4 regions of the Hyphomicrobium sp. B1 genome follow, and region 2 is predicted to be linked to each of the others. Evidence: predicted binding sites of a transcription regulator. Region 2 holds the regulator's gene; each other region holds the start of a gene.
What was found. The regulator PhoB, encoded in region 2, activates phosphate uptake and scavenging genes when phosphate is short. The targets are predictions, from matches to a motif close to TGTCATNNANCTGTCAT.

Region 1: RLW55_RS07150 (CorA family divalent cation transporter) is a predicted target of PhoB. The motif match lies at 2,450-2,466, and genes of this name have one in related genera.
Region 3: RLW55_RS20510 (UDP-2,3-diacylglucosamine diphosphatase) is a predicted target of PhoB. The motif match lies at 1,858-1,874, and genes of this name have one in related genera.
Region 4: RLW55_RS07140 (ceramide glucosyltransferase) is a predicted target of PhoB. The motif match lies at 4,056-4,072, and genes of this name have one in related genera.

What each region holds. Positions count from the first base shown of each region.
Region 1 is NZ_CP134871.1:1,465,334-1,470,963, forward strand. It holds gene RLW55_RS07145 (alkaline phosphatase family protein) at 1-598, opposite strand, end outside; gene RLW55_RS07150 (CorA family divalent cation transporter) at 681-2,360, opposite strand; gene RLW55_RS07155 (type 1 glutamine amidotransferase) at 2,637-3,353, shown strand; gene RLW55_RS07160 (ABC transporter substrate-binding protein) at 3,751-4,644, shown strand; gene RLW55_RS07165 (quaternary amine ABC transporter ATP-binding protein) at 4,775-5,630, shown strand, end outside.
Region 2 is NZ_CP134871.1:345,676-351,305, reverse strand. It holds gene RLW55_RS01755 (DUF1007 family protein) at 1-419, opposite strand, end outside; gene RLW55_RS01750 (zinc ABC transporter substrate-binding protein) at 658-1,638, shown strand; gene phoB (phosphate regulon transcriptional regulator PhoB) at 1,755-2,459, opposite strand; gene phoU (phosphate signaling complex protein PhoU) at 2,495-3,208, opposite strand; gene pstB (phosphate ABC transporter ATP-binding protein PstB) at 3,249-4,034, opposite strand; gene pstA (phosphate ABC transporter permease PstA) at 4,031-4,882, opposite strand; gene pstC (phosphate ABC transporter permease subunit PstC) at 4,885-5,630, opposite strand, start outside.
Region 3 is NZ_CP134871.1:4,285,457-4,291,086, forward strand. It holds gene RLW55_RS20495 (DUF6111 family protein) at 1-72, shown strand, start outside; gene RLW55_RS20500 (CCA tRNA nucleotidyltransferase) at 91-1,347, shown strand; gene RLW55_RS20505 (hypothetical protein) at 1,442-1,675, shown strand; gene RLW55_RS20510 (UDP-2,3-diacylglucosamine diphosphatase) at 1,903-2,754, shown strand; gene RLW55_RS20515 (DUF3419 family protein) at 2,803-4,047, shown strand; gene RLW55_RS20520 (class I SAM-dependent methyltransferase) at 4,055-4,726, shown strand; gene RLW55_RS20525 (hypothetical protein) at 4,742-4,924, opposite strand; gene RLW55_RS20530 (hypothetical protein) at 5,112-5,630, opposite strand, start outside.
Region 4 is NZ_CP134871.1:1,458,736-1,464,365, forward strand. It holds gene flhA (flagellar biosynthesis protein FlhA) at 1-947, opposite strand, end outside; gene RLW55_RS07125 (UDP-glucose dehydrogenase family protein) at 1,133-2,530, opposite strand; gene RLW55_RS07130 (hypothetical protein) at 2,627-2,821, opposite strand; gene RLW55_RS07135 (hypothetical protein) at 3,705-3,965, shown strand; gene RLW55_RS07140 (ceramide glucosyltransferase) at 4,129-5,280, shown strand; gene RLW55_RS07145 (alkaline phosphatase family protein) at 5,352-5,630, opposite strand, start outside.

The DNA.
Region 1 (5,630 bases), 1.1 Mb from region 2:
TTGGCAGTCCGTACGCCTTTAGGCCTTCGCTGACCCAAGGAGCGAGCGGAATTCCGACCGATCTACCCGTCGCGTCATCGATGATGACGCTTTCGGCGCCACCGCGCGAGGAGTGATCGAATACGGCCGTCGGGCCGATCTTGCCGATCGCGGCCGTGTTGAAGCCGGAGCGATGGGCAACATGCAAGATCGTCTCTTCGTCTATGAAATTGCCGCCGAAGTGGTCGTCGATGTCACCGATAACGCCATCGCTTTCGATGAACGATAACCGAGCCGACTTTGCCGAGCGAATGATAAAACCGGCATACATGACGTTGCCGAACACGCCGGTGTCGCCGAGGTAATGTCCTGTCGCCATGCCGCTGGAATTTGGCATCGTGAACGTCGGAAACAACGAGTGGCTGTTGACGAAGTTTACGCCCTTGTCGCGTACATCGGCAAACGTCGGCGCCGTTTCAGGCGTGACGATCTTCCGCCGCAAGCCGTCGGGAACGAAAAGAATGACGTTGTGCTTTGATGCATCGGCGTGGGCCGGCGCAATGCTGAGAAGCACCGCAAGGCACAAGCATGCGCGCGAAAGAATCTGCTTCGGCACCATATTGAAGTCGTCCCCTCTAAGCGAAAGATGCGCTTGTCCATCGCCTAGATGATGGAAGCGACGTTCCTCTGACATTCCCCGTTCAAATGCGCATCTTACGGCGAAGCCTGGGAAACCAGTTCGCCGAGCCGTCGGACAGGGATTCCATCATGTCCGACAAGGCGCGCGATTTAGCGATTGTAATCAGCGTCAGCAGGATGGTCGGCACAAGCACTGCAGAAAATGCCACCAATCGCCATGGCGTCGATTGATTGGCCCAATCGAGCAGGTTCATACCGAGAAAGCCGGTGACGGTGGTGCCGACAAGTCCGAGCGTGGTCACGACGGTCAGTCGTGTAACGGTATCGCTCTGACGGCGCATAGCCTCGTTTTCAAGGAACTCGCTCATCTCCTGAATTTCCTGTCGAATGTCGTCGTAGAGGCGGTCAATATCGAGATGGCGGCGACACAGCGCAAAAATATCGTGTGCCTGCGTCTGATTGCTGACCGAGTGAAACCAGTAGCGATGCGTGAACCGGAGGAAGGTTTGCAGCGCCCGTCGCGATGCCGCTCTGAACGCCAGAATCGCGCTCTTGTTATTGGCATCGAGACGGCTCATCGCGCCGGTCAGATGATCGGAGAACATCAGCAGCGAAGCCTTGTGGAAGTGCGCGATCAGAAAGACAAGGAAGTGCTCATGCCGGAAGCTGTTGAGGCAGCCATGGTTGGGGTCGACGAAGAACGGGTTGTCGGCGCTGCCCGTCACGACAAGGGCATGACCGCACGACATATAGCGGCTCTGCGGCCACTCGATCTCGTTGTGCTGTCCGAAGTATCGATCGTAGCAATACCGCTCCTCGAAGTCTTCAAGGTGGCGCTGGGAGAATGGCAACTCCGAGCAGTCGCCTGGACCGGATGCAAAAGCGAGGCGGACGTAATCGGCGCGCGTCAGCTCGCTGCCGGCTTTCACGGCAATAAGCGCCATTTGCGGCATGCGATAATATTCGAGCTGCTTGTAGCGCAACGCACCCGGGTGATCGGAGTGATGCGGCACCAGCGGATGCAGCAGATATTGCCAATGCGCAGCAACGCGGGCGGCGCGCTTTGCGCAAACCTGCGCCAGAAACTTGTCGCGATCCTCGTAATCGGAGGCGGCCAGAACGTCACCGTGGCTTGAAAGAAATTCGACTTTCACTGGGCAATGTCCGGCAACGCCGGTGTCCTTCTCCCAATAGGCCGGATGCGTTCGTCCCAGTCGGAACATCACGTCCTGAACGTCGGCGAGTCCGATGTCTTCGGAATAAAGCTCCAACGCTAGGATCGCCACATCGATTTCGAAGAAGAAATACAAGTCGACGTGAGCCACCCTGAGTTCGATCGGGACCGCGCCGGGCGTTAGCTGTACGCGCACGGCCGCTACATCGGTACGCCGGAAGGTTTTGACCGGACTTTCCGATGACACCGATCCCGGTGATCTGCCAATTCGTCCGCCGTAAAGGAAGCGCTGGACCGGCGGCAGGAAGGTCACGAACTCATTGTAGTGACGCTCCTGAAAATCTTTCGGATCGCACGTGAACTCGTCATCGACCTCTTTCCACGGATTGTCCGGGCCGAGATTCGAAAGGATCGCCGCGAAGTCGTGATGAGACGGCTCAGGATTGGGCGGCATCAACTCGACCGGCCATATCAGGATCTGCCGGAAGTGTCCGATGCGGGTGTCGGCTGAAGCGTGTGGTGCAATCCCCGACCCGGCCGCAGTTTCGGAACGGACTTCATCAAGCATGAGAGCCTCGGCTTGCTATCGAATTGCGCCGCAGAGCAGCTTCGAAATCGAGTTCCCTTCAACGCGCCTCTCACCATTGCCCCATATCCATGACGGTTATGCGACATGTATGAAATATATGGGGAATTTCGCGTTTGTTCGGACCTGTAAAGCTCTGGCATCCAATGACCAGGGGCATCGAAGCGCTGATGACGGATGAGTTTACATCGTATATCTGCGCCCTGGTGTCGTCGGCCGGTCGATCATGACATACGTGAACAGGGAATAGGGGGAAACGTGCGCTTTCTTGTTTTTCAGCACATCGCTTGTGAGCATCCAGGCATCTTTCGCAAATTCTTCGCCGCCGACGGCATCGCTTGGGATGCCGTCGAACTCGATGAAGGAGCCGCGATTCCCGCGCTTGAAAACTACGATGCGCTTTGGGTGATGGGCGGACCAATGGACGTCTGGGATGTCGATGAATGCCCGTGGCTTGTCGATGAAAAGCGCGCGATCCGCCGCTGGGTTCGCGAATTGGAAAAACCCTTCATGGGGCTTTGCCTCGGTCATCAGCTTCTGGCCGATGCCTTGGGTGGCACATGCGGACCACAACGTCCGCCTGAAATCGGCATTCTCGATGTCGCCCTGACGACGGAAGCCGAAAGCGATCCGGTGTTCGGCAATCTGCCCAAGGAATTCAAAGCTGTTCAGTGGCACTCCGTGCGCGTTGCGCAGCCGCCTGAAGGCGCTGTTGTGCTCGCCAAATCGGACATTTGTCCCTGCCAGGCGATGCGTGTCGGCAAGACGGCGTGGAGCATGCAGTATCACGTCGAAATCGAAGACAACACGATCGACGACTGGGGAAATATCCCGGCTTACGCGCAAGCGCTGGAACGCACGCATGGACCTGGCGCACTGCCGCGCATGGCGGAAGCTGCTAAACCCCACACCGCGAATTTCGCTGCGGATGCCGAAACGCTTTATCGCAATTTCATGCGGACCATTCGGCAATAGTCCGCTTCAGGATCGATAACCGGCCAACGCATTTCATCGGAGCGAACGCAGAGCAAACCATCTGCGTTCGCTTTCTTTTTTGGGTTATTCTATTCGTCAAAGATCGCGTTTGGCGGTAGCGCAATCGGCGCAAGACGACGACTTTCTATGAAACATTTATTCGCGCCCGTGCTGCTTATATTTGCACCAACTGCCCTGAATTTGGCCTTGAACACACTATGAAATAGGTATCATAATTCAAAAATCATCACTCTCAGGAAAGTCACTGCACGCGATTTCTGCAATTCGACCTCAACTGATTTGGCTTGGAGGCTGATCTATGTACACTGCCGTCAAACGCGTTTTGGCCGGGGGGGCCTGCGCAGCGATCGTATCGCTGGCGAGTTTTAGCCAAGCCATGGCGGGCGCTCCTGAATCGCAAGATCCAATCAAGATTGCATTGTTCGATTGGACGAGCGTCAATCTCAACGCCAAGATCCTTGGCGGCATTCTGACCAAACTCGGCTACAACGTTGAATACCCGACGGCCGATTATCTCTCGAGCCTCACCACCGGCCTGACGAACGGCGATATCGATATCGGCGTCGAATACTGGGATACGACCGCGCGCGAAGCGATGAAGGCATCCGACGCCACCGGCCAGACCGAGCGGCTCGGCAAGCTTGGTCCCAAAGCCAAGGAAGAGTGGTGGTTCCCGGAGTACATGAAAGAAAAGTGCCCCGGCCTTCCTGATTGGAAAGCTCTGAAGGATCCCAAGTGCGCCGAAGCCTTCTCGACGCCCGATACAGCGCCAAAGGGCCGTTATCTCGGCGGCCCCGTGACCTGGGAAGGTTTTGACGACGAGCGCGTCGAAGCTCTCGGCCTGCCGTTCGTTGTTGTCCACGCCGGCACCGACGGCGCGATGTTCGCCGAACTCGATTCCGCCTATCAGCGCAAAGCGCCGATCATGCTCTGGATTTATTCACCGCATTGGGCGCCAGCGAAATACAAAGGCGAGTGGGTTCAGTTCCCGGAATATGAACCGGCCTGCTACACTGACCCGAAGTGGGGCGTGAACCCGGATAAGAAGTACGATTGCGGCAAGCCGCACGGCGAAATCTGGAAGTACTCCTGGAAAGGCCTGAAAGATAAATGGCCCGTCGCTTACAAAGTCGCCAAAAACTATACAATCGACACTGACGAACTGAACAAGATGTCAGGTGAGATCGATCTCGACGGCAAGTCGATGGACGAGGTCGCTGCGGCTTGGGTCGATGCCAACGAGGCCAAGTGGAAGGAATGGGCGAAATAAGAGTTCGGCTGAGCTTCCTTTGCAGCATTGAGTGAAGACGCGACGGGAACCGGTGTGCCATCGCAGGCTGTCGGTTCCCGTCTGTTTTTGAGGCCACACGGCGCGCTTGGCGCGATGGAGCGATCCTAAAATGAACACCCAAGCGCCCCTGCGCGATGATACGACGTCGGCGACTGACGATCGTCCGGTTAAACTGTTGTGCCAGGATGTGTGGAAAGTCTTCGGCGAAGGCGCGAAGAATTTTCTGGCGAAACACAACGGCGCACCGACATCCGAAGACCTGAGCAAAGCCCAGCTCGTCGGCGCCGTCCGGCATGCGTCGCTCGAAGTTCGTCGCGGCGAAAATTTCATCGTCATGGGCTTGTCCGGCTCGGGCAAGTCGACGCTCGTTCGCTGTCTCTCTCGATTGGTTGAGCCCACGTGGGGAAAGATCGAACTCGACGGCATCGACCTGCTGAAAGCATCCCCTGATGAATTGATTGAGATCCGTCGTCACCGCATGGGAATGGTATTTCAGCACTTCGCCCTGCTGCCGCATCTGACGGTGCTCGAAAACATCGCTTTTCCGCTTTCCGTTCAAGGCGTCGAACGCAAGACGCGCGAGGCACGCGCGCGCAAAGTTATTGAGCTTGTCGGCCTCAGCGGGCGCGAGCAGTTTTATCCGCGTGAGCTTTCAGGCGGCCAGCAGCAGCGCGTCGGTATTGCGCGGAGCCTCGCGGTCGAACCAGAAATCTGGTTCCTCGACGAGCCGTTTTCCGCGCTCGATCCCTTGATCCGGCGCGAGATGCAGGCCGAACTGCTGCGCCTTCAAAGCGTGCTGAAGAAAACCATTGTCTTCATCACTCACGATTTCGATGAAGCGATCCGCTTGGCCGACCGCGTCGCCATTATGAAGGATGGGGAAATCATACAGATCGGCACGCCGGAAGAACTGGTGCTCCATCCCGCAACAGACTACGTCGCCGAATTCACGCGCGACGTCCAGC
Region 2 (5,630 bases):
AAGTCGATGAAATAGGAGGGATCGAAGACGGCGAATGTCAGGCCCTCGGCATCGGCAAGGACAGGCTTCGCCAGCGACAGATGGAAGTAAAGGCGGAGGACGCCATTGGTGTATTCGAGGTGCGCTTGCGTCGGCGGTGAGAACGCCAATTGCTCTTCGCCGAGCTTGGCCACCGTGAAGTAGTTGAACTCTTTGAGGCCATCCATGTTGACCTTCAGGAGCGGCTCAAGCTCGTGCTGGTCGTATTTGCCGTCGTTGTTGGTGTCGAGACCTTCGAGCGCCATGGCGGCGTATGAGTCGTCGAAGCTCCAGACATGGTCGACGCCCGTAACGGTGCCGTTGTCGTAGTCGACCGTCATCTCATACGTGATCCACATATGAGGATGCGCAGAGGCCGGTATAGAGAAAGCGAGGAGCATTATCGCGGCGGCCGCGAGGCTGAGACATTTATTGAACGACTTATGCAAGATCGGCCCCAATTTCTTTGCTCCGCTTTGCGCGCGATTCTTCGGAGTGCGTTTCATACGAAACGCACATTGAACGTGGCGAGATTGCGACGCGCTGCGCTATTTGGCGGGCATAGGCCAATTCGCCGGTGCGGTTGCGCGCCGACAGCGACGGTTATATTATATCCTTTTACTCAGCAGGATGGCGGGAATGAAGCGTTCAGCGGCACGATGTTTCGGTTTTCTGGCGGCCGCGATGACAAGCGCGACGACCGCCGTCAGCGCTGCCGAAGCGCCGAAAGTCGTCGTGACGATCAAGCCCATACATTCGCTTGTGACGCGTCTAATGGACGGCATCGGGACGCCGAAGCTGATCGTTGAAGGGTCGGCGTCGCCGCACACGTTCACGCTCAAGCCGTCGACAGCGCGGGCCATCAACGAAGCGGATGTTTTCGTTCGTGTGTCGGATACGCTGGAGCCGTTTACGCGCAAGATCGTGACGACATTGCCGTCGAACGTGAAAGTGGTGACGCTTGCAGGCGCAGATGGCGTGACGCTGCTCGATCAACGCGAAGGTGGCACGTTCGAGAAGCATGAGCACGAGCATGAGGCGGACGCGCACGATCACGACGAAGCGGGCGCTGCCGATCACGACGATCATGATGAGGATGGCAAGGATGGACATCTCTGGCTCGATCCGTCGAACGCCAAGGCGATTGCGGCCGACGTCGCGAAAGCACTCATTGCCCGCTATCCTGAGTATGCGAGCAAAGTGAAAAGCAACGAGGCGGCGCTCGATGCCGATCTCGATACGCTCGACCATGACCTTTCGAGTGAACTCAAAGGGGCGCAAGGCAAGCCCTTCATTGTCTTCCATGACGCGACACAGTATTTCGAACATCACTTCGGGCTTCACGCCGTGGGATCGATTACGGTCAGCCCGGAGGTGCCGCCAAGCGCAAAAAGGCTAACGGAGGTTCGCAGCAAGATTTCGTCGCTCGATGCGGTCTGTGTTTTTACCGAACCGGAGTTCCAGCCAAACCTTGTTGCTGCGGTTACCGAAGGGACGCATGCCCGTTCGGGGACGATCGACGTCGAAGGGCAATTGCTGACGCCGGGGCCGAAGCTCTACTTCGATCTGATGCGGGGCGTCGCGCGCAACCTGTCGAGCTGCCTAACCGCGCCGAGCTGAGAGCCAGTCTTTAGCTGTATTATCTCGTCATCCTCGGCGTTAGACCGGGGATCTATTATGCCGCGGTGATGTTGATTGTTGGATTCTCGGGACAAGCCCGAGGACATGGCTCGCTATCAAGCCTGCGTTTCGGCTTCGCGGCCGTCGAAGACATAGCCGGCACCGCGGACCGTGCGGATCGGATCGGCCTCGTTGCCGCGGATCAGCGATTTTCTGAGACGGCCGATGTGAACGTCGACGGTGCGCTCGTCGACCTCCGAGGACTGGCCCCATACGCGGTCGAGGAGCTGGCTGCGCGAGAGAACGCGGCGCGGGCTTTCCATGAAGACTTCGAGCATTCGGTATTCGGTCGGGCCGAGGCGGACCTCGCGGACGCCACGCGTCACTTTGTGGGCGCCACGGTCCATCGTGATCTCGCCGGAGACGAGAATATCGCTCATGCGCTCCGGCGCCGCGCGCCGGAGCAGGGCCTTCACACGTGCCATCAATTCCTGCACGGAGAACGGCTTCGTGACGTAGTCGTCGGCGCCGGTCGTCAGGCCCCGCACGCGGTCAGATTCCTCACCGCGGGCGGTCAGCAGGATGATGGGCAGGCTCTGCGTGTCGCCGCGGTTGCGCAGACGGCGGCAAAGCTCGATCCCGGAAATCTTCGGGATCATCCAATCCAATATCGCCAGATCGAAGGTTTGTTCGGCGAGCAATAGTTCTGCTTCCTCGCCGTCGGCGGCTTGCACGACGTCGTAGCCTTCCGACTGAAGATTGTACTTCAGAAGCTCGGCTAGCGGCGCTTCGTCTTCAACAACGATGATCTTAGCTGGCATGATATTGGATCGGGGTTGCTCTCAGGGTCGCACGGTCATTGGCGCGGCGTAATCAGTGTCGAAGAGGTCTTGTCGCCCTTCGGCCGATCGTCGGCGATCGGTACGCCGTGCACGAGGTAGTAGACGTTCTCGGCGATGTTTGTCGTGTGGTCGCCAATGCGCTCGATATTCTTGGCGCCAAAGAGGAAGTGCGTGCAGATGCCGATGTTGCGCGGATCTTCCATCATGTACGTCAGCAGTTCGCGGAACAGCGAGTTATACATGGCGTCGACCTGCTGGTCGTTGCGCCAGACTTCCATCGCCTTCTCAGCATCGAGCGTCGTCAACGCATCAAGAACGTCCTTGAGCTGCTGCTGCACCATCTCGGTCATGTGGCGCATGCCGGTCATCAGCGGCTTGGGATAGGCTTCCCCTGCAATGGTGAGAGCGCGCTTGGCGATGTTCTTGGCAAGGTCGCCGATACGCTCAAGGTCGCCCGCAATCTTGATGACCGTCATGATGTGACGCAGGTCGTTGGCGACCGGCTGGCGGCGGGCGATCATCAGAATAACCTGGTCCTGCAGCTCGCGTTCGAGCTGGTCGACCATGACATCATCGGAAACAGCTTTCTCGGCGAGCTTAGGGTCGCGGCGTTCGAGCGAGTCCATCGCCTGAACGAGAAGCTTTTCGGCATAGCCGCCCATCTGCGCGATGCGGCGGTCGAGGAGCTTCAACTCTTCCTCGTATGACTTCACGGTATGTTCGTTCATCGTCGTAATCCTGAAATCCGGTTTGGCCTCAACGTCATCACTAGCCGAAGCGGCCGGTGATGTAGTCTTGCGTGCGACTATCCGTTGGGTTTGTGAAAAGCTTTTTGGTGTCGCCGAATTCGACGAGATCGCCGAGGTACATGAAAGCAGTATTCTGCGAAACGCGGACTGCCTGCTGCATGTTGTGGGTCACGATGGCGATCGTGAATTCGTTCTTCAACTCGTCGATCAGCTCTTCGACCTTAGCGGTCGAAATCGGATCGAGAGCGGAGCAGGGCTCGTCGAACAGGATGACTTCTGGGCGGATCGCAACTGTGCGGGCGATGCACAGACGTTGCTGCTGACCACCGGAGAGCGACAGGCCGCTGGCGTGCAGCTTGTCTTTTACTTCCTTCCAGAGAGCCGCCTTTTCGAGGGCGCTTTCGACGCGGGCGTCGACTTCGGATTTCGGCAGGCGCTCATAAAGGCGAAGACCGAACGCGATATTTTCGTAGATCGTCATCGGGAACGGCGTCGGCTTCTGGAACACCATGCCGATGCGCGAGCGCAGCAGGTTCAGGTCCTTCATGTCGAGGATGTTTTCACCGTCGAACATGATCTTACCTTCGGCGTGCTGGCCGGGATAAAGATCGTACATGCGGTTCAAAACACGCAGGAGCGTGGACTTGCCGCAACCCGAAGGTCCGATGAAGGCTGTCACCTGCCGCTCGTAAAGCGGCAACGAGATGCCTTTGAGGGCCAGAGTCGATCCGTAGTAGAACTTCAGGTCCTGGACCGAAATTTTCTCGGTCAGGCCGGTGTCGACGTCTTTTGACATTACGTTCATTTGGATGTCCTCGAAGTACCCAGGTAACGAGCGGCGATACTGAGCGTGAGCACCGCTGCGGTGATTAACAGTGCGCCGGTCCAGGCGAGGCGCTGCCAGTCCTCGTAAGGGCTCAAGGCATACTGGAAGATAACGACCGGCAAGCTTGCCATCGGAGCATTAAGATCGGTGCTCCAGAACTGGTTGTTAAGAGCGGTGAACAGAAGCGGAGCGGTTTCGCCGCTGACGCGGGCGATGGCCAGCAGCACGCCCGTGATCATGCCGGCGCGGGCCGCCTTGTAAGCCACCTTACGAATGACGAGCGACTGGGGCATGCCGAGCGCTGAAGAGGCTTCGCGAAGCTGGTTCGGAACCAACAGCAGCATGTTTTCAGTCGTGCGAACGACCGTTGGGATGACAAGTACCGCCAGGGCCGCGGCACCAGCGATGGCCGAGAAGTGGCCCATCGTGCGGACGAGGATCTCGTAGACGAAGAGGCCCGTCACGATCGAAGGGGCGCTGAGCAGAATGTCGTTGATGAAGCGGATCACCGACGAGACTTTGCTGTAACGGCCATACTCCGCCAGATACGTGCCGGCAAGGATGCCGATCGGCGTGCCGACCGCGACGCCGATGAAAGACATCACGAAGCTGCCCGCGATGGCGTTCAGAAGGCCGCCGTCGCTGCCGGGCGGCGGCGTCATTTCCGTAAATACCTTGAAGTTCAAGCCCGCGAAGCCTTTGAACAGCAGCGTCGCGAGGATGACGGCCAGGATCGTTAAGCCGAGCGCGGATGCCGCCCAGCACAGGCCGACGGTGATCGTGCTTCGCACGCGCCGACGGCGGTATTTTGCCATATCCAAGGCCATGTTTATGCTCCCGCCTTTTTCTCAATACGCATCAGCATGAGGCGAGCGAGAGCCAGGACGACAAAGGTGATGAAGAAGAGGATGAGGCCCAGAGCGATGAGCGACGATGTGTAGATGTCGCCGACCGCTTCGGTGAACTCGTTGGCGATCGTGGCAGAGATCGTGGTGCCCGGTGCCAGGATTGATTCCGAAATCCGGTGTGCGTTGCCGATCACGAAGGTAACCGCCATCGTCTCCCCGAGAGCGCGGCCGAGGCCGAGCATGACGCCGCCGATGATGCCGACGCGGGTATAGGGAATGACGACGTTTTTTACGACTTCGCGGGTGGTCCATCCCAAGCCGTAGGCCGCTTCTTTCAGCACCGGTGGGACAGTCTCGAAAACGTCACGGCAGACCGCAGTAATGAAGGGCAGAACCATCATCGCCAGGATGAGGGCCGAGGTCAGAATGCCGATGCCATATGGCGGACCGGCGAACAGGCCGTTGAGGACCGGGATCGGTTTGAAGAAGGCGATCAGCTCGGGCTGGACATAGCGCTGCAGAGTAGGGGCGAAATAGAACAAGCCCCAGATGCCGTAGATGATGCTTGGAATGCCGGCGAGCAATTCGATTGCAATGCCGATCGGACGGCGAAGGGACATCGGGCAAAGCTCGGTCAGAAATACTGCAATGCCAATGGCTATGGGAACAGCGACGAGCATGGCGATCGCCGACGTCACGATCGTGCCGTAGATCGGTGCCAGCGCGC
Region 3 (5,630 bases), 380 kb from region 2:
GTCGACGGGAAGCTCGAACCGGCGCGCAGCATTCACGAGACGAAAACGCCGCCCCCGACGGCAAAGCCGTGATTGCAGGACTGAAACGGCATGACTGAAACAGCCATCAAATCGACCCGCATGAGTGCCGAATGGCTACGAGCCCCGGCGCTTGCAAAGGTCTTCGCCGCGCTTTCTGCCGGCGGGGCGGAAGCCCGCGTTGTCGGCGGTGCTGTGCGCAACGCAATGATCAATCGCCCCGTCAAGGATGTCGACATCGCGACAACGGCCCTGCCCGCCGAGGTCATGCGCCTCGCCGCCGATGCCGGTCTTGGCGCATATCCGACTGGCATAGACCACGGCACCGTCACCGTTGTCGCTGAAAAGCGATCCTTCGAAGTGACGACGTTGCGCCGCGACGTCGAGACGGACGGCCGCCATGCCGTCGTCACCTTCACCAACTCCTGGGAAGAGGACGCCGCCCGCCGCGACTTCACGATCAACGCGCTTTATTGTTCGGCCGACGGCATCGTCTACGATTTCGTCGGCGGCCTCGATGATCTGCGCCAACGTCGCGTCCGCTTCATCGGCGATGCCGAGGCACGCATCCGCGAGGATTACCTGCGCATTCTGCGCTTCTTCCGTTTCAGCGCCGAATACGGAAAGGGCCAGCTCGATCCCGAAGGACTGGCCGCAGCAAATGCCTTGAAAGAAGGACTATCGCTGCTCTCCGCTGAGCGCGTCCGCGCCGAAATGCTGAAACTGCTCGCAGCGCTGAATGCTGTCGATGTCGTCAACGCCATGGAAAAAAGCGGCATCCTTCAGCTTGTCGTCAGGACGCGCCTCGAACCTGACCGCTTTGCGCGCTTCGTTGTGATCGAAGCCGCACTGGGCGAGCCACCCGATGCGCTCGCGCGCCTTGCCGCGCTTGCCGTCAACAATCCGGAAGACGCAGCCTTTCTCGGCCGCGAGCTTCGGCTCTCGAATGCCGAAGCCGAGCGTCTCACAAGCGCATCCGCAGGCGATCCAGGTATCGCTCCGGAAACGTCCGAAGCGATTGCACAAGCTGCACTTTACAGGCTCGGTGCCGATGCCTTCGCGCGCGCCGTCCGCCTTGCCTGGGCGCAATCTGGCGCCCCCTGCACCGATCCGCACTGGCGCGCCCGCGCATTACTCGCCGATCGCTGGAAAATTCCGGTTATGCCCTTCACTGGGAACGACGTCCTTGCGCTCGGCATTCAACCAGGTCCGAAAGTCGGCAGCATCCTTAGTGCCTTCGAGCGCTGGTGGATCTCAGAGAATTTTCCCGCCGATGCTGAACGTCAAAGCAGAGTGCTTAAAGAGCTGGCGCGCGAAGCTGTTACTTAACAAATCATTAAATTTCACTTCACCTTTGCTTATGCTCCGACTAAAGTCTCTCTCCGGGGTTCACCCATTTGTATCGCGTTGAGGAGACACCCTGATGGACAGCATCGGCCGTGAGCGTGAGCGTTCGCTCAAGTTCGTTCAAATCGTCTTCGCCGTTCTCGCTCTTCTCAGTCTGACTGCAGCATTGGCCGTATCGACGAGGGGCGTCGATATGGGACTTCCCGAAAATTCGACATCACCGATCGCGCTGGCGTTTCTTCTTGTTGGCGCTGTCGACACCATTCTGCTCTACGCCTGGGAGCATATCTTTCAGCGCATCGAATACTGATACGAAATTGCGCTGCCGTCGCGTGGATGGCAGCGCAATCATCAGTGTGTCGCATATTCGCCATATGACACTTTTGCGGCGATCGAAACCGCCGGCATCACTCGCGCGCGCCGTCTCGGGCTGTTGGTAAACCCATAAATAGCTGCGATTTCTTACACTCGACGCCACCGGCCGCAGGCGTTCGTCATACGCCTGTTACATGAATCCCGTCCTACGTTTTACATGAAATGCATAGACGCATTTATGGGAAGCGCACTGACTGGGGGCCGACCTTGAGCGCACCAAATCCGGAATTGAACTACCGAACCGTTTTTATTTCCGACATTCACCTCGGAATGCGCAATTGCCAATCGACTGCTCTTCTCGACTTTCTGAAATACGTCGAATGCCAGAACCTCTACCTCGTCGGCGATATCGTCGATTTCTGGAAAGTCCGCCGCGGTCCTTATTGGCCGCAGAGCCACAACGACGTTTTACAAAAGCTTCTGCGCAAGGCGCGTAAAGGCACCCGCGTCGTCTACATTCCGGGCAACCACGATGACGGCCTGCGCGACTATACCGGCATGAACTTCGGCGGCGTCGAAATCCGCCGCGATGCCATTCATGAAGCCGCCGACGGCAAGCGCTATCTCATTTTGCACGGTGATGAATTCGACGTCGTCGTGCGTTACGCCCGCTGGCTCGCATTTCTCGGCGACCGGTCCTATGACGCAGCTCTCGCGCTTAACGTGCCGCTGAACTTTGCGCGTCGCATGTTCGGCCTCGGTCATTGGTCGCTGTCGGCCTTCCTGAAGCACAAAGTGAAAAGCGCCGTGAACTACATCGGCGAATTCGAGGAAGCGTTGGCAGGCGAAGCCAAGCGGCGCGACGCGCAGGGCCTCATTTGCGGCCACATCCATCACGCCAACTCGCGCCAGATCGACGGCATTCACTACATGAACTGCGGCGACTGGGTCGAAAGCTGCACCGCCATCGGCGAACGCTTCGACGGCCAATTTGAAATCATTCGTTGGAAAGAGCATTTGGCCGCGCGCGCCTCGCAGGCGCCTTCCGGCCGCTGGTTGATCGAAGCCGCTTAACGGCAATTATGCCGGACGAAAAGCGAGCCGGCGAACGGAGTATCCCACGTGAACGCGACCGCCAAAGCCCTCGAACCGACGAGCATCGATCTTCTGAGCGAAGCTGTGCATCAGAACCGTGCGCTGAGTCTCGCCGGTATCCTTGAGCGCACCTTCACCTTCGCTTTCCGCTCAATGGTCTACCCGCAGATCTGGGAAGATCCGCGCGCCGATATGGAAGCGCTGGAGATCACCCCGCAAACGCGCATCATGACCATCGCCTCCGGCGGCTGCAACGTCATGAGCTACCTCTCGGCGAATCCGGCGCGCATCTATGCCGTCGATCTCAACGCCACGCACATCGCGCTGCTCAAGCTGAAGGTCGCCGCAGCTCAGCATCTGCCGAACCATGCCACGTTCTATCGCTTCTTCGGCGCCGCCAATGACCGCCGCAACGTCGCCCTCTATAACGATCTCATCGCGCCGCATCTCGACGCCGATACCCGCGCCTATTGGGAAGGCCGCGAGCTGACGGGCCGCCGCCGCATCACGCGCTTCGCGCGCAATTTCTATCATTTCGGGCTGCTCGGCCGCTTCATCGCGACAGGCCATCTCGCTGCGCGCGTGTTCGGCGCCAAACCGAAGCGTCTGCTTGAAGCCCGTTCGATCGAAGAGCAGCGCGAGATCTTTGCGCGCGACATCGGACCGGCCTTCAGCCATCCTGTCTTGCGCTGGATCACGTCAAACCGGGCGTCGCTGTTCGGCCTCGGCATTCCGCCGGTGCAGTATGACGCGCTTTCCGGCGGCGGCGCTCGCACGATGGCCGACGTTTTGAAGGAACGCGCCGAACGCCTGGCGACGGGCTTCGATCTGAAAGACAACTATTTCGCTTGGCAGGCCTTCGGCCGCAGCTACGCAACCCAGGGCGAAGGCCCCTGCCCGCCGTATCTCGAAAAAGCGAACTTCATGGCGGTCAAGGCGCGCGCCAACCGAGTCGAGGTTGTCCACGACAACATGATCCGCTTCCTCTCTGGCGAGCCGGCCGAAAGCCTCGATCGCTATATCCTGCTCGATGCCCAGGACTGGATGGACGACGCAGCCTTGAATGCGCTGTGGGATCAAATCACCCGCACTGCGCGCCCCGGCGCCCGCGTTATCTTCCGCACCGCGGGCGAGGAAAGCATCCTCCCGGGCCGCGTCGCCGACGCGACGCTCGGCCAGTGGACCTATGACGCCGCCAAATCCGCTGCGATCCACGCCAAGGATCGCTCGGCGATCTACGGCGGTTTCCACCTCTACATCAAGAACGCCTGATCCTCTCATGAGCGACGCCGCCGCAATGACCGAAAGCGCTGCGAGCGCCATGGATGGCATGTATCGCCATCAGCGCTACATTTATGATTTCACACGACGCTACTATCTGATCGGCCGCGATCAGATGATCGCCGAGCTTGCGCCTCCGGTCGGCGGCACGGTGCTCGAAGTCGGTTGCGGCACGGCCCGCAATCTGCTGCGCGCCGCGCGCCGCTATCCGCTTGCGAAGTTCTACGGTCTCGACGTTTCAGAAGAAATGTTGAAGACGGCGCGCGCCTCGATCGACCGAAGCCCGTTTCGCGACATCGTCACGATTGCCCAGGCCGACGCCACGACGTTCTCGGCGTCCGAGCTTTTCAGCATCGCCAACATCGACCGCATCTTCATTTCATACGCACTGTCGATGATTCCGCCCTGGCAGGACGTGATCGCCCGCGCCGTCTCACAGCTCTCGCCAACGGGCGAATTGCACATCGTCGACTTCGGCACGATGGCGACCATGCCCTCCTTGGCGCGACGCGGCATGCGCGCGTGGCTGACGAAATTCAGCGTCACGCCACGTCAGGAGCTCGAAGACGTCGTGCGCGACGTCGCCCGCCGCAGTGGTCGAAGCGCCGCTTTCCACCACGGCCGCTTCGATTATGCAGCCCACGTCTGCATCGGTGCGAAGCTTTCGTAACGCCGCGTCGGCAACCTAGCTGACGCGAGGCCCGAGAAGCTGCCGGAGCGCCAGCTCGATGCGCCGCCAGTCTTCTGCCGTGCGCTCGTCTCCGGTCTTTTCATAGCGACGAACCATCTGCGCCGCTTCTGCGAGCGCCTTCGCGCCCTGCACATCGTAAAGCTTACGGGCATGATCATGGATTTCGACGGCATTCATGACAAAGCCTCCCTGCGCTTTTTTTGTTTGGCCCCCTTTGATCCAGGATTTGATCCAGGGGCGTGACAGTCGCTCCCAAAGCCTCAATCGGGAACCACGCGCGAGCGTTCCACACTTCGCACCGCACGCAAAAGCCCCAGCGCGAGCACCAGGGCTTTCGTAATTATCACAATCGCATGATTGCGATTTATTCCGCCGGCGGGGCGGCAGCCGGTGCTTCGGCCGGATGCGCCGCGCCGTTGGGCATGACGGCGGCCGCAACAGGTTTATCGTCTTGCGCCTCCGGTGCCGCTTCTTCCGGAGCTTCGCCCGCGTCTGCCTCCGGAGCAGCCTCTTCGGCTGGTGCGACCTCGGCCGCCTCTGCTGCCGCCGGAGCGGCTTCCCCCACCGGAGCCTCAGGCGCAGCAGCCTCTGCCTCGGGAGCCGCTTCTTCGGCGGCCTCCGCGACGGGCGCTTCAGCTTCCGCAGATGCTTCGATCGCAGCCTCCGCCGTTTCCGTAGCTTCGGCTGCGGGTTCCTCCGGCGCCGCCTCAGCCGGAGCTTCGGCCGCCTCCGCAGGAGCCTCCGGCGCAGCCTCAGCGGCTGGCTCCTCCATCGAGGCTTCTGCGGTCTCGACGACAGCGGCCTCAACCACGTCTTCGACCGTCGGTTCAGCCGCCGCTTCTTCAGCAGCAGCCTCCTCCGGCATCGCTTCTTCGGCAGCAGC
Region 4 (5,630 bases), 1.1 Mb from region 2:
CCGATGGCCGCAAACGGCAGCAGCGGCAGACCCGGCGCCAACGCGAGGATGGACATGACGCCGCCAGCCACCATCAGCGCGCGCGGATAGTTGCCGAGCTGGCTGACGATGACGCCTTCTGTCGACCCCTGTGTCGCGCCTTTTGAGACCAGAAGGCCGGCCGCGAGCGAAACGATGAGAGCCGGCATCTGCGTGACGAGGCCGTCGCCGACGGACAACTTGACGAAGGTGTCGACGGCGTTTTCAAACGGCATGTCGTGTTGCGTTATGCCGATGATGATACCGCCGAAGATATTGACGGCCGTAATGATGAGTCCCGCGATGGCGTCACCGCGCACGAACTTCGAAGCGCCGTCCATGGCGCCGAAAAACTGGCTTTCCTCTTCCAGTTCTTTGCGTCGGCGGATGGCTTCTTTTTCGTCGATCGAGCCAGACGACAAGTCGGCGTCGACGGCCATCTGCTTGCCGGGCAGCGAGTCGAGGGTGAAACGCGCGCCGACTTCGGCGATACGCGTTGCGCCCTTGGTGATGACGACGAAATTCACCGTTACCAGAATGATGAAGACGATGATGCCGATAACGAAATTGCCGCCCATGACGAACTGAGCGAAACCGGCGATCACGTGTCCGGCCGCGCCCGGCCCCTCGGCGCCCTGCGAAAGAATAAGTCGCGTCGTCGCGACGTTGAGCGACAATCGCAGCAGCGTCGCGATAAGTAGAATCGTCGGAAACGCCGAGAACTCCAGCGGACGTCGTATCCACAACGAAACCATCAAGATGACAATGGCCAGCGCAATCGAAAGCGCCAGCCCCAGGTCCATCATGAAGGCAGGGAGTGGCAGAAAGAGAATGGTCAGGATGCCGACGATGCCGACAGCCAGGCCGGCATCGCGCTGACCCAAGCCTAAATCGATGCCACCCTGAGCGGCGGTTTTCGTCGCAGCCATGAAAAGAGATCCCTCGCGCTTTGGGGCGAGCTTCCTACCCGAAGCTTGCGCGAGGTCGTCATCGGATCATGGACAGCGGAGAAAAATACAAAAATTCTCGAAATTCCGGCCGCGTCAATAGGATGACTCAGCCGATCGCAGAGAGTGACATCCGCAACTCAAGGCGCGTCGGACGCCGGGGGCGCCTATTTTGCGGCTTGCGCCGAATGCAGGTCCGCAGACAGCGGTCGCGGCCTCGGTTCGGATATCTCGGCTGCGGCGTTCCCTCGGCCGATGCCGGAATAATTGAAGCCGAGGCTACGCGCCGTTTCGGCGTCGATCGCGTTTCTGAGGTCAACGATGGTATTGCCGGTCATGCGCGCTTTGATGGCCTCAAGATTGAGTGCGCGGTACTCGTTCCATTCCGTGACGACCACCAGGATGTCGGCGCCTTCGGCCGCCTCGTTCGCGTTCTCACACCAGGTGATGCCTGGAAGCAGAGGCTCCGCTTGGCGGCGTCCTTGCGGATCGCAGGCCCTAATCGTTGCGCCACGCTCTTGCAGCATCGGCACGATGACAAGGCTCGGCGCATCGCGCATGTCGTCGGTATTGGGTTTGAACGTCAGCCCAAGCACCGCAATCGTCTTGCCGCGCACTGATCCGCCGGCGGCTTCCTCGATACGGATGGCCATCGCCAGCTTGCGCTCATGATTGACACGTTCGACCTGCTCGATGATCGAGATTGGCGCCTTGAATTCCCGCGCAGTTCGGATCAACGCTGAGACGTCTTTCGGGAAGCAGGACCCGCCATAACCCGGCCCCGGATGCAGGAACTTATCGCCAATGCGACGGTCCTTGCCGATAGCCGATGCGACCTCCTGCACGTCGGCTCCCACGCTCTCGCACAGATCGGCAATTTCGTTGATGAAGCTGATCTTGAGCGCCAGGAAGGCGTTCGCCGCGTATTTCGCGAGCTCAGCCGATTCGCGTTCGACGAACATGACGGACGAACCGCGCAGCGCCAGCGGCTTATAGAGGCGTCCCATAACCTCGCGCGCACGCTCGTCGTCGGTCCCGACCAGAACGCGATCGGGATGCGTGAAGTCCTGGATCGCCGATCCCTCGCGCAAGAATTCCGGATTGGAGCAGACAGCCACATCGGCGTCCGGCCGCTTGGCTTTGAGACGGCGTTCGATTTCGCGACTCGTTCCGACGGGCACCGTCGATTTTGTCGTCACGACAGTGAAGTCTTGAAGGTACGGCGCTGCTTCCTCGACGGCCGTGAAGACATAGGAGAGATCGGCGTATCCGTCGCCCCGGCGCATTGGCGTGCCGACAGCCAGAAAGACGACATCGGCGTCGGCGACAGCCGGACCCAGCTTCTCCGTAAATAGCAGGCGCCCGGCCTTGATATTCCGCTCCATGAGATCATCGAGGCCGGGTTCATAGATCGGGGAGCGCCCAGCTTTGAGATCTGCCAGCCGGTCCGGATCTTTGTCGACGCAGGTGACCGTCCAGCCGAAATCGGAAAAGCACGCCGCCGAAACAAGACCGACGTAGCCCGCTCCAATCATACAGATCTTCATAGTCGCAATCCCTCGTATCCCACAGGGACGATATTCCACCAAACGGCGAACACCGCCAGCCCATATTTCCGGCGAACGCCCTGCATTCTGACGGGTTGGTAAAACTGCGCAATATCATTGCGTTATGACGCTAAGCTCGATGCTGAAAAAAAGTCGCAAGCTCCGTGCATGGCGCTTATTCATCAGCACGGTTCTAAGCATTGCACGTCTTCTTATTTGATCCGGCGTGCCGAACAGCGTCTTATGGCTCTTGCGGGCAAGATTGGCGTGCTCGCCGCGGTGATTTCGATGAGACTTGCGCCGCGTCATCAAACGCTAAGCTCCACGACGCACTCGTGGGCTCCGCCACTGGAGACCGCTATGAAACAGACGAACTTTGACTGTCTTTCTCCTCACGAAACGACGATGAACGTCGGTTGTCGGATGAGCTGTTGTCTCTGCCGCTGTTGAGCGCGCAAAACCGCTCAGAAAACGGCGTTTTTATTCCCCAATCGCAATCATTCAGAGGACGCTGGCCACTGCCGGCGAACAAGAAGACATGTCAAAATCATACGTCATCGAAGTTGGAGACGATCAAGCCGGTCTAGTCATTCGAGAGGACGGAGAACGCGAATACCTCTTTCACTCAGCGTTAGCAGCTTACGACGCCCTTGAGGGACGCCGCTTCGCCAATCCGTTCCTGGCAGAAAGAGCAGCTATCGCGCACGCATCGGCCCGGCGCCATTTTCGAGGCCGGGCAGCTGCTGCGAGAGGCGTCGGGCTATGACGGAAAAGCGATATCGCATCGTTGCACCAGAGCATGAGCAAGATTTCTCGGGCCACCAGCCGAGAACTCGCGTTCGTGGCAACGAAAGGCCCTCGTTGATCGTCGCAGCGTCACGCGATGAACCGTTATCGGATCCCGTGTCCGAACTCGCGCCCGTCGGCCCATCGCCCGATTTGTAGGCGGATTAGGAAGCGCGGACCCGTAATGTTTTTTCGCTCCCTGGACCTGATCGCTGCGTCCGCGAACAGGACTTGAGGCCGGCGGTGCCAACTCGGCGCTGCCGGTCTCCTTTTCTCCGAGTTGAGATCAACCGCGACCAGACGTCGTCTGCGCGGCCATCTCGTCCCGGCTGTCATTGACTGGTATCAACCCCTTCCTGGCGGCGCGGGTGTTAGCTGCAGGCTAGTGAAGCTTGGGAGGGGAATTATGGACGATCATTTCTGGCCTTCGATGTATCCGGGCCTGATTGTGGGCATTCTCTACGGTTTGTCGCTTCGCGGCGTTTCCAACACTGTTATCGCAGCGATCGGCGGCGTTATCGGCGCGGCGATCGCCTACGAAGGGCTTTTGGCTGCCAACTTGAATGACGGCTTGCCCGGCGTGATCAGCCTTTGCGCGGCGGCCTTTGTTGGCGCCTACTTGTCGACCACTGCCGTGCGCCGCATGGCCAGCCCGCCGAAATCATAAATCTCGCAGCGCGCAGACCGTTCGCAGTTCACGCGACAAAAGTGTGGATGAGCTACAACTTTGGGGCATTCTTATTGGATGTCGCAGAGTTGTCGTGCAACCGTCGTCAATGTTTCAATGAATCTTGAAATGCAGCGGGTTCATTCTTGTCGACGGAGGAGCTATGGCCGATCTCGTGACGACGGCGGCTCTTGTCTTCTGCATTTTGGCGGTGTCCACCCACCTTTTGACGGTCGCCTTGACACTCTACCGCGTATCGGCGCCACGTAGCCGATCGCGTGCGACAAATGTTGAGCCGGTCAGCATCGTGCGTCCGGTTTGCGGTGTCGATCATTTCGATGAAATGACATTGCGTTCGACATTCGAACTGAAAGCCGCGGACTATGAGGTTATATTTTGCGCGGCTCGCGAAGATGATGCGGCCGTACCGCTTGTTCGCAAGCTGATCGCCGAATACCCGCATATCCAGGCCCGCCTGTTGATCGGCGATGATCGGCCAACCAGCAATCCTAAGCTCAACAACATCGTCAAAGGATGGGCGGCCGCACGCCATCGGTGGATCGTTCTGGCGGACAACAATGTCCTGATGCCCGCGCACTACCTCGACGATCTGTTCCAGAGTTTCACGCCGGGTGTGGGCCTCGTCTGTTCGCCGCCCATCGGAAGTCGACCGATCGGTTTTTGGGCTGAACTCGAATGCGCATTCCTCAACACCTATCAGGCTCGCTGGCAAAGCGCGGCCGATACGATCGGATTCGGATTTGCTCAGGGCAAGTCGATGCTTTGGCGCCGCGATATCCTCGACGATGCTGGTGGCATCGAAGCGTTGGGCGCCGAGATTGCCGAAGACGCTGCCGCTACCAAGATCGTCCGCTCTCATGGTCTTGACGTCCGGCTCGTAGATCGCCCGTTCGAGCAGCCGCTGGGCCTGCGAACCAGGGCTCAAGTCTGGGATCGGCAAGTGCGCTGGGCGCGACTGCGTCGTGCAACGTTCCCCTTGTTCTATGCGCCGGAAATACTTTCCGGCTGCACTCTGCCTGCCGCCGCTGCCGCCGTCGCCGCAACGGCCTTCGACGTTGATCCGTTAATGGCGCTCGCTGGGCTGCTGTCGCTTTGGTTGGGTGCCGAAGTCTTGTTGGCACACGTTGCGGGCTGGCATCTGCGGTGGCATTCGCCATTTACGTGGCTTCTACGCGATGCGCTTTTGCCTGTACTCTGGGTCGAGGGCTGGGTGGGAGACACCTTCGTCTGGCGCGGCAACGATATGAGCGTCGCCGAGCAGAACCGCGAACTCGCAGTCACCAATAAGATCTGAATCAGAAAGTTCAGAGTCCGGTCTGAAACGGACCCTATCGCGGCTTGCAAGGCCGGGCGCTTCAGATGCGTTCACTTATGGGTCTCGGCGATGGTCGCCTCCGGATGCAAGCCGACCGTTCGTCCGGGAAAGCCGGCGGCGTCGAAATATTTCGTATCGCCCGCCACCTGATAATTCAGGATCGTACGCAGGCCTGAAGCCGATGGCGCTGACCCCAGTGTCTTGCGCTCCCACTGCGGCGTTGCACCGTTCGGAAACGCTTCGATCAATGGTCTGCCGACCAATTTTCCATGGCTCGTGGGCAGCAGTCCAAGGATCGCGATGATCGTCTTGCCGATGTCGGCATTGCT